4 regions of the Shinella sp. NM-101 genome follow, and region 3 is predicted to be linked to each of the others. Evidence: predicted binding sites of a transcription regulator. Region 3 holds the regulator's gene; each other region holds the start of a gene.
What was found. Region 3 encodes LexA, which represses DNA repair genes until DNA is damaged. Its sites were predicted from a motif close to TGTTCNNNNTGTGTTCNG; they were not measured.

Region 1 (3,305 bases), on a different contig from region 3:
GCTTGCGGATGAAGTCGACGGCGGTCTTGAGGACGGTCAGCGTCTTGAGGCCGAGGAAGTCGAACTTCACGAGGCCGGCCTGCTCCACCCATTTCATGTTGAACTGGGTGACCGGCATGTCGGAGCGCGGATCGCGGTACATCGGCACGAGCTGGGAGAGCGGCCGGTCGCCGATCACGATGCCGGCGGCGTGGGTCGAGGCGTGGCGGTAGAGGCCCTCGATCTTCTGGGCGATGTCGAGCAGGCGGGCGACGACCGGCTCCTTCTCCGCCTCCTCCTGCAGCTTCGGCTCCTCCTCGATCGCCTTGTAAAGCGGCGTCGGGTTGGCCGGGTTGTTCGGCACGAGCTTGCAGATCTTGTCGACCTGGCCATAGGGCATCTCAAGCACGCGCCCGACGTCGCGCAGCGCCGCGCGGGCCTGCAGCGAACCGAAGGTGATGATCTGCGCCACCTGCTCGCGGCCGTACTTCTGCTGGACGTAGCGGATCACCTCTTCGCGGCGGTCCTGGCAGAAGTCGATGTCGAAGTCGGGCATCGAGACGCGTTCCGGGTTGAGGAAGCGCTCGAAGAGCAGCGAGAAGCGCAAGGGATCGACGTCGGTGATGGTGAGCGCATAGGCGACGAGCGAGCCCGCGCCGGAACCGCGGCCGGGACCGACGGGAATGTTGTGCTGCTTGGCCCACTTGATGAAGTCGGAAACGATGAGGAAGTAGCCGGGGAACTTCATGCGCTCGATGACGCCGAGCTCGAAGTCCAGCCGCTCCCGGTAATCCTGTTCGGCATAGCCAGGCGTCAGGCCGAGCAAGGCCATGCGGCTCTCGAGGCCCTCGACGGCCTGGCGGCGCAGCTCGGCCGTTTCGGCGCGCTCCGCCTCTTCCGGATCGTCCGTCGCGCCGGTGAAGCGCGGCAGGATCGGCCCGCGGGTCTTCAGCACGAAGGAGCAGCGCCGGGCGATCTCCACCGTGTTCTCCAGGGCCTCCGGCAGGTCGGCGAAGAGCTTCGCCATGTCCTTGCGGCTCTTGAGATAGTGGTCCGGCGACAGGCGGAAGCGGTTGTCGTCCGAGACCATCGCATTGTGCGCCACCGCCATCAGCGCGTCGTGCGCGTCGTAGTCGTCCGGCGCGGGGAAGAAGGGCTCGTTGGTGGCGACCAGCGGCATGTCCTCGGCATAGGCAAGCTCGACCATGCGCCGCTCGTGCTGCCGGTCGTAGCGCCCGTGGCGCTGCAGCTCGATATAGAGCCGGTCGCCGAAGACGCGCTTCAATGCATCGAGCCGCGCCTTGGCGACAGCCGGCTGGCCGGCGAGGAAGGCCATGTCGACCGGCCCGCCGCGCGCGCCGGTAAGCGCGATCAGCCCTTCGGCGCCCTCCTCCAGCCAGTTGAAGGCGATGCGGGTCGACTGGTTGCCCTCACCGCCGAGATAGGCGCGGCTGACGAGATCGACGAGCCGCACATAGCCGGCGTCGCTCGCCGCGAGCAGGACGATCGAGGGCAGCTTCTGGAGCTGCGCCTGCGGGCCGCGCCGCTCCCCCTCGCCTTCGTCCTCCATGTCGATCGACAGCTGGCAGCCGATCAGCGGCTGGATGCCGTCGCCGATCGCCTTCTGCGAGAATTCGAGGGCCGCGAAGAGATTGTTGGTGTCGGTGATGGCGATCGCCGGCTGCCGGTCCGATATGGCCTTGCCGATGATCTTCTTGATCGGCAGGGCGCCTTCCAGCAGCGAGAAGGCCGAATGCACGCGCAGATGCACGAATTCCGGCGTCTGCGCGATCTTCTCGTCATCCGTCCCTGGTGCTTCGCCGGCCATCCGCATCTTCCTTCCGATCAGATGGAGAGCTTAAGCGGATTCGACCCCGTCCCGTCCAGAAGGTTCTTGGCTTTGCACCCGGTTTCCACGCATGGTTCATATCGACGCCATGGCGGCGGACGACATTCCGCCGTCAGATGCCGAAGAGGATGACGGAGAAGCTGGCGACGAACATGGCGACGGAGGTGAATGCAGCAAGATCGCGAAGAAAATCGGTCATGTGGCTACCTTTCCTGTTATGTTTTTAATTTGTTCGATTTTTGTTCCCGTGTCAACAGCTTTTCGCAGCCAATCTGGAGCGATGCCGGAGGATTTCTCCCAGGACGCGATCAGGAAGGATGATGAGGAAACAACATGGTGTTCCGCGACCTCGGCGCACCGGCCGGCAAGCGCAAGGGCGAAGGCCGCCTTGTCGCCGGAAAGGCGCGGTTCCTACGGTTCATGGACTGGAAGGGCGAGAGCGACCGCGCGATGCGCGGAGCCGGCCGCTAATCAGGCAAGCTCGCGCACGAGGCCGTCCTCGATCGTCACGCGGCGATCCATGAGGCCGGCGAGTTCGTGGTTGTGGGTCGCGATCAGCGAGGCAAGGCCGGACTGGCGGGCGAGCGCTTCCAGCGCCTCGAAAACGTAGCCGGCGGTCTCCGGATCGAGGTTGCCGGTCGGCTCGTCGGCGAGCAGGACGAGCGGCGCATTGGCGACGGCCCTTGCAATGGCGACGCGCTGCTGCTCGCCGCCGGAGAGCTCGGACGGGCGATGGTCGGCGCGGTGGCCGATGCGCATGTAGTCGAGAAGCTGGGCGGCGCGCTCGCGCGCCTCCGCCTTGGAGAGGCCGCCGATGAGCTGCGGCATCATGATGTTTTCGAGCGCCGTGAATTCCGGCAGCAGATGGTGGAACTGGTAGACGAAGCCGATCTCGCCGCGACGGATCGCCGTGCGCTGGTCGTCGGAAAGTTCGGCGCAGGAATGGCCGTTGACGATGACCTCGCCGGCATCGGGCTTTTCGAGCAGGCCGGCGATGTGCAGCAGCGTCGACTTGCCGGTGCCCGACGGGGCGACCAGCGCGACCGTCTCGCCGCTTTTCAGCGTGAAGTCCGCCCCCTTGAGGATGGCCAGCACCGTCTCGCCCTGGCCGTAGTGCCGTTCGATGCCCTTGAGTTCCAAAGCCGCGCGCGCAGTCATGCGTTCTGTTCCTATTCGTACCGGAGGGCCTGGACGGGATCGAGCCTGGAGGCACGCCAGGCGGGGAAGATCGTCGCGAGGAACGAGAGCGCCAGCGCCATGAGGATGACCGAGACCGTCTCGCCGGCATTCATGTCGGCCGGAAGCTGGCTGAGGAAGTAGAGCTCGGGGTTGAACAGCGTCGTGCCCGAGATCCAGGAGAAGAACTGGCGGATCGATTCGACATTGAGGCAGACGACGACGCCGAGCAGCACGCCGGCAAAGGTGCCGACCGTGCCGATCGCCGCCCCCGTCATGAAGAAGATCCGCATGATGGCGC
Region 2 (3,305 bases), on a different contig from region 3:
TATCCGCATCCTTCAGCGTCAAAATGATCAGCGGCACGAGCGTGGTGAGCGGGCGCACCGGCAGGCCCCGCGCCCTGTGCGCATCGGCGATGTCCCTGTAGCGCGCCAGGATTTCCGGCACGAAGCGGATGACGAGCCCGACCGCGAGGCTGACATCGGCCGCCTGCACGAGCCCGCGCCGCTCCAGCGGCATGAGGAGCCGCGTGACCTCGTCCATGAAGGCGGAGATGCCCGTCGTCGCCGTGACGGCGGCGGCAAGCAGGACCAGCGCGGCGAGCCGGCAGAAGACGACGAGCGACTCGTGCGGCGAGTGGAGGTAATAGTTCGCGGCGGCGAGGATCAGCACCGTGAAGAGCACGAAGCGCGTGCGCCGGAAGGCCTCCCGAACGCCGACGCCGGTGGAAAGGAGAAGCCCGGTGGAAAGCGCCAGCGTGGGCACGAGCACGCGCAGGTCCGAGACGAGGAACAGCCCGACGGCCGTAGCGAAGAGCAGGACCAGCTTGCCGCGCGCCGGCAGACGGTGGAGAGGCGAATCGCCCTCGATGTCGAGCCCGTTCAGCACGCCGCGATCTCCCGGTAGGCGGCGACCGCCTCCGCCGGCCTCCCGTCCGCCGCAAGCCGGCCGGCATGGAAGACGAGCACCCGGTCGAAGCCGTCGAGCAGCGCAAGGTCGTGCGTGATGACGATGACCTGTTCGGGCAGGCCCGCGAGCGTCCGCTCGATCATCGCGCGGTTCCTGAGGTCGAGCTGGTTGGTCGGCTCGTCGAGGATCAGGAGGTCCGGCCCGGTGACGAGCACGCTGGCGATGGCCGCAAGCTGCGTCTCGCCGCCCGAAAGCTCGTGCACGCGGCGGCGGGCAAGATGCGCGATGTCGAAGCGCGCGAGGATCGCCTCGGTCCTCTCGGCGATCTCCGCCTTGGTGAAGCCCCGGTTCTTCAGGCCGAAGGCGATGTCCTCGGCAAGGACGGGAAGGATCATCTGGTGCTGCGGGTTCTGGAAGATGAAGCCGGTCTTGCCGCGCGCGGCCTTCTCGTCCGTCACCGTATCGAGCCCCTCCACCGTGACCGTGCCCTCGCTCGGCTTGACGAGGCCGTTGATGAGGCGCGCCATCGTGGTCTTGCCCGAGCCGTTGAGGCCGACCACCCCGATGCGCCGTTCGCAAAGCGCAAGGTCGAGCGGATGGAGGGCGACGCGCCCGCCATAGCGCACCGTTGCGGCGGTAAAGACGATGTCCAAGAGCAGGGTCCCGTTTGGAAAAAAGTCGGACGGACCTATAACATGCCGGGTCCGAAAGAAAACCGGGTGGAACAAACCGGGAATGTGTGCCTATCATCCGGAATGACGATTCTGCTCTCCAACGCCGAGGCCCGGCGTATCTTCCTCGCCCGCCAGGGCCTCAGCGCCGCTCCCGGCCGACAGCTCGGCAAGGAGGGGCTGCTGCGGCTCATCCACGACATCGGCTTCGTGCAGGTGGACAGCATCGCCACCGTCGAGCGGGCGCACCACCAGATCCTCTTCTCGCGCAACCAGACCTACCGGCGCGAGCACCTGACCGAGCTTCTGGAGAAGGACGGCGCGCTCTTCGAGAACTGGACGCACGACGCCTCGATCATCCCCAGCGCCTTCTTCCGCTACTGGAAGCACCGCTTCCGCCGCGAGGACGCCACCATCATCGCGCGCTGGCGCAAGTGGCGCGAGCCGGGCTTCGAGGAGGCGTTCGAGGAGACCTACGCGCGGATCGTCTCGGGCGGGGCGGTGCTTTCGCGCGAGCTGAAGGGTGAGGATCACAAGTCCGGCGGCTGGTGGAACTGGCATCCGAACAAGACGGCGCTGGAATATCTCTGGCGCACCGGCAAGGTCGCCATCGCCCGGCGCGAGAACTTCCAGAAGGTCTACGACCTCGTCGAGCGCGTCGTGCCGGCGCACCATCACGAACCGGACGTGGAGCACGACGCCTTCGTCGACTGGGCCTGCCGCAGCGCGCTGGAGCGGCTCGGTTTCGCCACGCATGGCGAGATCGCCGCCTTCTGGAACCTCGTCTCGCCCGACGAGGCGAAGGCCTGGGTGGAGGCCCGCCGCGACGAGCTCCGCCCCGTGCTGGTCGAACCCGCCGACGGCGGCAAGCCGCGCGCCTCGCACGCCTTCGCCGGTTTCCCGGCCGATCCCGGCGACATTCCCGAACCGCCGAACCGGCTGCGCGTGCTCTCGCCCTTCGATCCGCTCATCCGCGACCGGAACCGGACGGAGCGCCTGTTCGGCTATTTCTACCGCATCGAGATCTTCGTGCCGGAGCCGAAACGGCAATACGGCTACTACGTCTTCCCGCTGCTCGAAGGCGACCGCCTGGTCGGCCGCATCGACATGAAGGCCGACCGCAAGGCCGGCACGCTCGACGTCAAGCGCGTGTGGTGGGAGCCGAAGGTCCGCCCCTCGGCCGGCCGGCTGGAGAAGCTGGAGGCCGAACTGGCGCGGCTGGCGCGGTTCTCCGGCGTGGAGACGGTGCGCTTCCTCGACGGCTGGCGCGGGGAGGAGGCGTAGGCTGGGGAGGTGCGCGGCCCGGCCCGGCGGCTGGCCGCCGGGTGAAATCTCCCGGTCCGCATCCGCCTGCAAGGCGACCCGGACTGCCGAGAACGTGCGACGACTTTTATTCCGTCATGCCCGGGGCTGCCCCGAGCATGGCGGATCCTCGGCACAAGGCCGAGGATGACGGTAGTGGGCGAGGCGGGCTCGCCGTGACGCTCAGCAGAGGTCCGTCGCGCTGATCTTGATGCCGAAGCCCTCGAGGCCGACATAATGGCGCTCGCGCGAGGCCATGAGGCGGATCGAGGAGATGCCGAGGTCCTTCAGGATCTGCGCGCCGAGGCCGATTTCCAGCCACTCGTTCTCGCGCGCCTGCGCCTCGTCATGGCCTTCGCGGTCGTGCTTGCCCTTGCGGGCCGTCGAGGACTGGCCGACGCCGACCGAACCTTCGCGCAGGTAGACCACCACGCCGCGGCCCTCACCGGCGATGCGCTTCATGATGCCGTCGATCTGCCGCCCGGCGCCGAACACGTCGTCGCCGACATTTTCCAGATGCAGCCGCACCGGGATGTCGACGCCGTCCCGGATGTCGCCGAAGACGACGGCAAGGTGCTGCATCGGGTCCCAGGGCAGCGTGTAGGTCAGCGCCCTGGCCTTGCCGTAGGGGGTGGCGATGTCGAAGCTGCCGACCTGCTCGATCAGCGTTTCCTTGCGCTGGCGATAGGCGATGAGATCGGCGACGGAGACCTGCTTGAGGCCGTTCTTCTCGGCGAAGCTTTCGACCT
Region 3 (3,305 bases):
CCCGGCCGGGTGCAAGCCAGATCATCGCCTCCAACACCTACGGCGTCTCGGCCATCGCCCGTAAAGCCGGCGCGGAGGTCATCGACCTCGGCATCGTCGAAGACGACAGGCAGGCGATCCTGGAAGCCGTGCGCAAGGCGCTGGTGCTCGACATCGACGTGCTCGTGACGCTCGGCGGCGCCTCCGTCGGCGATTTCGACCTCGTCCAGCCCGTCCTCGGCGAGGCCGGCATGGCGCTCGATTTCTGGCGCATCGCCATGCGGCCCGGAAAGCCGCTGATGGTCGGCCGCCTCGGCGCGATCCAGGTCGTCGGCCTTCCCGGCAATCCCGTCTCGAGCCTCGTCTGCTCGCTGCTCTTCCTGGAACCGCTTGTCCGCCGCCTCGCCCGTCTTCCGGGGAAAAGCCGGCTGCGCAGCGCCGTTGCCGCCGTGCCGGTCCGGGAAAACGATCACCGCCAGGACCATATCCGCGCCCGGATCGACCGCGGACCTGCCGGCGAGCTCCGCGTGACGCCCTTCGACAAGCAGGATTCCTCGATGATGAAGACCTTCGCGCAATCCGAAGGCCTCCTTGTCCGCCTGCCGCATGCGCCGGCCCTTGAGGCGGGCGCGGCCTGCCAAGTCCTGCTCCTGCGCGAACCCGCTGTTTGAGCAGCATTATTGTTTCACCGGCCCCTTGCGGAACACATATGGAACAGATAGTGTCTGTTCTGGATTTGTTTCACGATTCTCGGTGGAGAGACCATGCTGACGCGCAAACAACAGGAACTCCTCCTCTTCATCCATGAGCGCATGAAGGAATCGGGCATTCCGCCGTCCTTCGACGAGATGAAGGACGCCCTGGACCTCGCCTCCAAATCGGGCATCCACCGCCTCATCACGGCGCTGGAGGAACGCGGTTTCATCCGCCGCCTGCCCAACCGGGCGCGCGCGCTGGAGGTCATCAAGCTGCCCGAGGCCTATTCGCCGAGCCTGCAGCCCCGGCGCGGCTTCTCGCCCTCCGTCATCGAAGGCAGCCGCGGCAAGCCGCCCGCGCCGGCCGCCGCCCCGCCGCAGCGCAATGCTGCCCCGGCCGACATGCCCACGTCCGTGTCGGTGCCCGTGATGGGCCGCATCGCCGCCGGCGTGCCGATCTCCGCCATCCAGAACAACACCCATGACATCACCGTGCCGGCCGAGATGATCGGCAACGGCGACCATTATGCGCTGGAAGTCCGGGGGGATTCGATGATCGAGGCCGGCATCCTCGACGGCGATACCGTCATCATCCGCAACACCAGCACCGCCAATCCCGGCGAGATCATCGTCGCGCTCGTCGACGAAGAGGAGGCGACGCTGAAGCGCTTCCGCCGCAAGGGCGCCTCCATCGCACTCGAAGCCGCCAATCCGGCCTACGAGACCCGCATCTTCGGGCCGGATCGCGTCAAGATCCAGGGCAAGCTCGTCGGCCTCATCCGTCGTTATCACTGACCGCCTGTCCGTTATCGAAGCTGCCGGTCCGCCAGTCGTAGGTGCGGTGCCTCGACCAGGGGCGATCGAGCGTTTCGACGGAAGACGTGAATTCCGCCTCGGGAAGGCTGGCTGCGGCTGCCGCAGCCGGCCGGATTTCCAGCGCGCCCGTTCGCCGCAGATGCCGCGCGGTCACCAGCCGGGCGCCGGAGCGGCAGGCATCCAGCCGCAGGGCAAAGGGCACGACGACGAGATCCGCCCCGTCGCAGGCCGTGCCGAGGAAGGCGGTGTCCTCCAGCGTGACGATCCGCCAGCCGCTCGGCGAGACGGCGGCGCAGAAGGCTTTCGTTTCGCAGACGAAGCCGGGGCCTTTTCCCGCCGCATCGAGAGCCGCGGTGAGGGCATCCCTCGCCTTCTGCCGATCCGCCTTGCGCCGCGGTCGCTTTCCTTCTGGCGCTCCCGCCGGCTTTTCCCCGGCATCCTCCAGCGTCAGGCCCGCCGTCTTGCGCATGTCCGGTTTGACGAGTTCGCCGAGCCGGAGCGCCCGGCGCCATTGATCGTAGACGAAACCCGGCGGCCGGGCTCGGTTCGTCGCCACCCTGGCGCCATCGAGAACGGCGACGAGGCGGCCGTCCTCCGACACCAGCACCTCGGGACGCGGACGCCCGTCGGGCCAGCATGCAATGCCGATGCCCAGCACGACCAGCAAGGTGCCCGCGTGACGCAGCCTGGTGCGTAGGATGCAGAGCAGGCCGCCGCCGACGCCGATCAGCAGGAAGGCGAGCGGCGGAATGCGGCCGATGACGATCTCGCCCTTCCAACTGGCGACCCAGTTCGACATCGCGATCATCCAATCGATCCCCTTGCCCATGATGACGAAGGGAATGGCGTCGAGACCGAAGGGCATGAGCAGCACCGCCATCAGCCCGAACGGCATGACGATGGCGCTGATGACCGGCATGGCCAGGAGGTTCCCGGCAAGCCCGTAGGCGGGAATGCGATGGAAATGGCCGACCGAATAGATGAGCGTGGAAAGGCTGCCGATCAGCGAGGAGAGAAGCAGTCCGCCGAAGAAGCGGCCCGCCGAGCCGCCGATGAGCTGGAACCGCCCGCCCCGGCTTTCGCGGCGAACCGGACGCTCGCGCCAGGCCGCATAGCCGGCGACGAGGCCGAGCGTCGCCGCGTAGGACATCTGGAAGCCGGGATTGGTGACGGCCGAGGGCGTGACGATGAGGATGAGGATCGCCGAGATCGCCACGTTGCGCAGGCTGATCGCCGAACGGCCGAACATCACCGCGACGAGCATGACGCAGATCATGATCCATGAGCGCACGGCCGAGATCGCCCCGCCCGAGACGAGGATGTAGAGCGTCACCATGACGAGCGCCCCGGCTGCTGCGATCTTCTTGGTGGGATAGCGTTCGGCAAAGCCGGGGATCAGCGCCATCAGCCCGCGCGCGCCGACGAGGAAGGTCCCGGCGGCCAGCACCATGTTGAGCCCGGAAATGGCGAGCACATGGGTCAGCCCCGCCTGCCGCAGCGCCTCCACCGTCTCCGCGCTGATCGCCCGCTGCTCCGCCGTCACGAGCGCCGCGGCGATCGCCCCCGCGTCCCCGCCGATGCGGCCGCGTATATGCTCGGTCAGGCTGTTGCGCCATGTCGCGATCTCGCGCCGGACCCGACCCTCCAGTCCGGTTTCGGTGCCCGCCATGGCGGTCGGAGCCCTGTAGAAATAGCCGACGGCGCCGGTTCCCGCGAAATAGGCGTCGAACGCGAAATCGTTGAGCCCGGCGAGCGAGGGACCGGAGGGCGGGCCGAGGCGCGCGCGCCCCGTTATGCCGCTGCCGATGGCGATGG
Region 4 (3,305 bases), on a different contig from region 3:
GACTGACGCTGGAGGGTGACGAAAAGCACGAGGCCCGCCCCCTTTTTCCCGATGCCGAGGCTGCCCGCATTGCTCCAGGCGAGGGCGCCGACCGGGGCGATCGTCATCGCCGAGAGGGCGAGGATGCGCAGGAAGGTGGCGGAGGTGCGGGCGAGGGCGGCGGTCATGGAAGGCATCCAGCGGTGGGCGGTGTCAGAGGGCGGCGCGGCACATGTGCGGCGTGGAGCACGCGACGAGCTTGCCGGAATTGTTGGGCGCGCTGCGGCGGTAGTCCGTCTCGACGGCGGCGGCCAGCATGATCGCGAAGACGGCCATCAGCAGGGTGATGATCGTGAGGCGGCGTGCGAGGATGTCCATGATTTTGTCCCTCATGCGAAATGTTTCGGTGTACCCGTTGTCGCACTTCGGGACTGAACGATCCCTGATGGCTCCATTCATCTCCCGTTCAGGAAAGGTGTGATTCGCCCGACGAGGGTGTGGCGCCGGTCCCGCGGACCGAAAAAGCCGGCGCGGTGCGCCGGCTTTGGAAGCGTGGGAGGCTGGCGCGGGCCGGCCGTGTGCTCCGGTCAGAGCCGCGACCAGGTCTGTGTCTTGCAGAGCACCGCGAGCACGCAGCCCTTCATGCGCAGCGAGCTGCCGCTGACCGCGCCCGACCCGCTGTAGGTCTTGTCGGTTTCCGGGTCGGTGATCGAGCCGGTATAGTCGGCGCCGGAACCGTCCAGCTTGCCGATGCGCTTGCCGGCGTGCTTGCCCGTCTTCAACGTGATGCAGAAACTGCCGCCGCATTTGGCGATGACGGCGGTCGCTCCGCTCGCCGTCTTCCAGTTGCCTTCGATCGGTTCGGCCGCCAGCGCGATGCCGGGCGCGGTAAGAAGGGCGGCGACGATCCATGTCCTCGGTTTCATTCTCTTCCTCCTCCAGAATGAGAGCCGGAATGTATCTTACGCACACGTAAAGGTAAATATGCGCATGACGGGATTTCCGGGGAAGTGCGGGGGGCTCCAGACGGGCAAGAATGTCTGCCGTGAAAAGGCGGTCGTTTTCCGTGGTTAGCGAAGGGTTGAAATCGCCGGTTGAACAATCGGTAAATTTTTAGCCGAATGCCGCTGTTTCCAAGGGGTGCGATGTTTAACGAAAATCCAATTTTACCAAGCGTTTGGATTTTGTTCGTCGCAAATTAAGCATGCATTTTAAGCGCATTTTGAAAGGCGGGCGGCATAGTGGAGCCATAAGACGAGCACGGAAAACCGGGCCGCAAAACTCCGAAGGAAGACCGGGCCGCAGAAGACGGCAGGCGCCCGAGGAGGCCCCAAAAGGGCAAAAAAAACAGGGCAATACGGCAGTAAACCAAAGAAGACAGGGACAATCGAAATGGCACGCTTTGACTTTCAGACCATCGAAACGGCCGCCATGATGGGCGGCGAGAACCGCGCCGAAATCTTCTGTGACATGGGCCTCATGTATGCCACGGGCCGTGGCTGCGACATCGACCTCGTTCAGGCGCACAAGTGGCTGAACATCGCCGCTATCAAGGGTTGCGAACGCGCCGCCGAGCTGCGCGCCGACCTTGCGGCGACGATGGCGAAGGCCGACCTCGCCAAGGCGCTGCGCGCCGCCCGCGAGTGGATGACGGTTCACTGAGAACCGGCCGGCAAGGCATCGGCGGCAGGCGGGCGATAAACGGCAAGAGAACCGGATCCGCCCGACTGTCTCCACATGCCCGGCCGGTCAGCCGAGGCCCTTCAGGACCTTCGGCAGGGCTTCCTCCAGCAGCGCCATGTCGGCTTGCGGCCCGACGCTGATGCGGATGCATCGGTTGAGGGGGGCGATGCCCGGCATGCGGATGAAGACGCCATGCTCCATCAGGCCGTCGACGATGGCCTTGGCGTGGGTGCCGTCCCGGCCGCAGTCGACGGTGACGAAATTGGTGGCGGAAGCGAGGGGGAGGAGGCCGTTCACCCGTGCGATTCCCGCGATGTGCTCGCGGGCCGCGGCGATGCGGCCGATGACGTCGGCCAGGTACGCCTGGTCCTTCAGCGCGGCGAGCGCCGCCTGGATCGACACGCGGGCCATGCCGAAATGATTGCGGATCTTGTCGAAGGCCTGCGCATTGCCGAGCGTGCCGATCGCATAGCCGATACGCGCGCCGGCAAGCCCGTAGGCCTTCGAGAAGGTGCGCATGCGCAGCACGTTCGGCTGGCCGATCAGCGCCGCGACCGGCGGGATCGTACCGGCCGGCGCCGTCTCGCCATAGGCTTCGTCGAGAATGAGCAGCGTCGTTTCCGGCAGCGCCCGCGCGAAGGAGACGACGCTTTCGGCGTCCCACCAGCTTCCCATCGGATTGTCCGGATTGGCGAAGTAGACGAGCGGCGCGTTTTCGCGGCGCACGGCCTCGGCAAGGCCTTCAAGGTCCTCCCGGTCGCCGGCATAGGGCACGGTGACGAGCCGCCCGCCGAAACCGTTCACATGGTAGTTGAAGGTCGGGTAACCGCCGAGCGAGGTTACGACCGGCGTGCCCGGCTCGACGACGAGCCGCGCGATCTCGCCGAGCAGCCCGTCGATGCCGCCGCCGATGGCGATATTGTCGCGCGAAACGCCATGGTGGAGGGCGAGCGCCTCGCGCAACTCGAAATTCTCCGGATCGCTGTACATCCAGGTCGTTCCGGCCGTAGCGCGCATGGCCTCCAGCACGGAGGGGGCCGGGCCGAAACCGCTTTCGTTGGCGCCGATGCGCGCCCTGACGGCAAGGCCGCGGTTGCGCTCGATGGCCTCCGGCCCCACGAAGGGCACGGTGGAGGGCAGGGTCTGGGCGAGGGCGGTGAAACGGGAAAATGCGGACATGAAAAGCGCCTGGAGAACGGTGGAACGGTGGGAAGGCACCGGCCGCCGCCACGAGGCGCCCGCCGGAATCGCTCTTCCGACGGCACCCTAAAGCATGTCGCGCAAAAGTGCGCAGCGGTTTTGCCGCGACGGCATGCGAAAAAGCAAGACGCGCCCGCAGAGGCGACGTGTCAGGTGATGGCGGAGCCCACGCCGCCTCTTTCCACGCCGGCCATGTAGCGGCGCTCCTCCTTCTTCGGACGACCCTGGCCGGCGCCGGTGAAATAGTCGGAGCGCACGATGGAGTGCAGCAGTTCCTCGTCGATTTCCTTGATGAACTGCACCCCGACGCGGCTGTCGGTGCGGTAGACCTCCGCGCAGCCGATGCGCGAGGTGACGCCGACGATGGAGAGGTAGTAGTGGAGCGGCAGGCCGATCGTCGTGGTGACGGTGAAGCTGGCACCGCCTCGCGAGATGTCGATGAG

Region 1: dnaE (DNA polymerase III subunit alpha) is a predicted target of LexA. The motif match lies at 2,058-2,075, and genes of this name have one in related genera.
Region 2: L0976_RS23570 (energy-coupling factor ABC transporter ATP-binding protein) is a predicted target of LexA. The motif match lies at 1,304-1,321, and genes of this name have one in related genera.
Region 4: L0976_RS17885 (sel1 repeat family protein) is a predicted target of LexA. The motif match lies at 1,154-1,171, and genes of this name have one in related genera.

Annotation. Positions count from the first base shown of each region.
Region 1 covers NZ_JACBFT010000015.1:56,427-59,731, forward strand. The annotation lists gene dnaE (DNA polymerase III subunit alpha) at 1-1,807, opposite strand, end outside; gene L0976_RS22420 (hypothetical protein) at 2,162-2,299, shown strand; gene L0976_RS22425 (ABC transporter ATP-binding protein) at 2,300-2,986, opposite strand; gene L0976_RS22430 (lipoprotein-releasing ABC transporter permease subunit) at 2,998-3,305, opposite strand, start outside.
Region 2 covers NZ_JACBFT010000017.1:57,652-60,956, reverse strand. The annotation lists gene L0976_RS23575 (energy-coupling factor transporter transmembrane protein EcfT) at 1-562, opposite strand, end outside; gene L0976_RS23570 (energy-coupling factor ABC transporter ATP-binding protein) at 556-1,236, opposite strand; gene L0976_RS23565 (winged helix-turn-helix domain-containing protein) at 1,339-2,538, shown strand; gene ribB (3,4-dihydroxy-2-butanone-4-phosphate synthase) at 2,740-3,305, opposite strand, start outside.
Region 3 covers NZ_JACBFT010000001.1:45,854-49,158, forward strand. The annotation lists gene glp (gephyrin-like molybdotransferase Glp) at 1-650, shown strand, start outside; gene lexA (transcriptional repressor LexA) at 744-1,469, shown strand; gene L0976_RS00215 (ComEC/Rec2 family competence protein) at 1,450-3,305, opposite strand, start outside.
Region 4 covers NZ_JACBFT010000009.1:170,421-173,725, reverse strand. The annotation lists gene L0976_RS17900 (hypothetical protein) at 1-167, opposite strand, end outside; gene L0976_RS17895 (hypothetical protein) at 193-357, opposite strand; gene L0976_RS17890 (DUF2147 domain-containing protein) at 567-905, opposite strand; gene L0976_RS17885 (sel1 repeat family protein) at 1,372-1,641, shown strand; gene L0976_RS17880 (pyridoxal phosphate-dependent aminotransferase) at 1,729-2,841, opposite strand; gene L0976_RS17875 (PilZ domain-containing protein) at 3,012-3,305, opposite strand, start outside.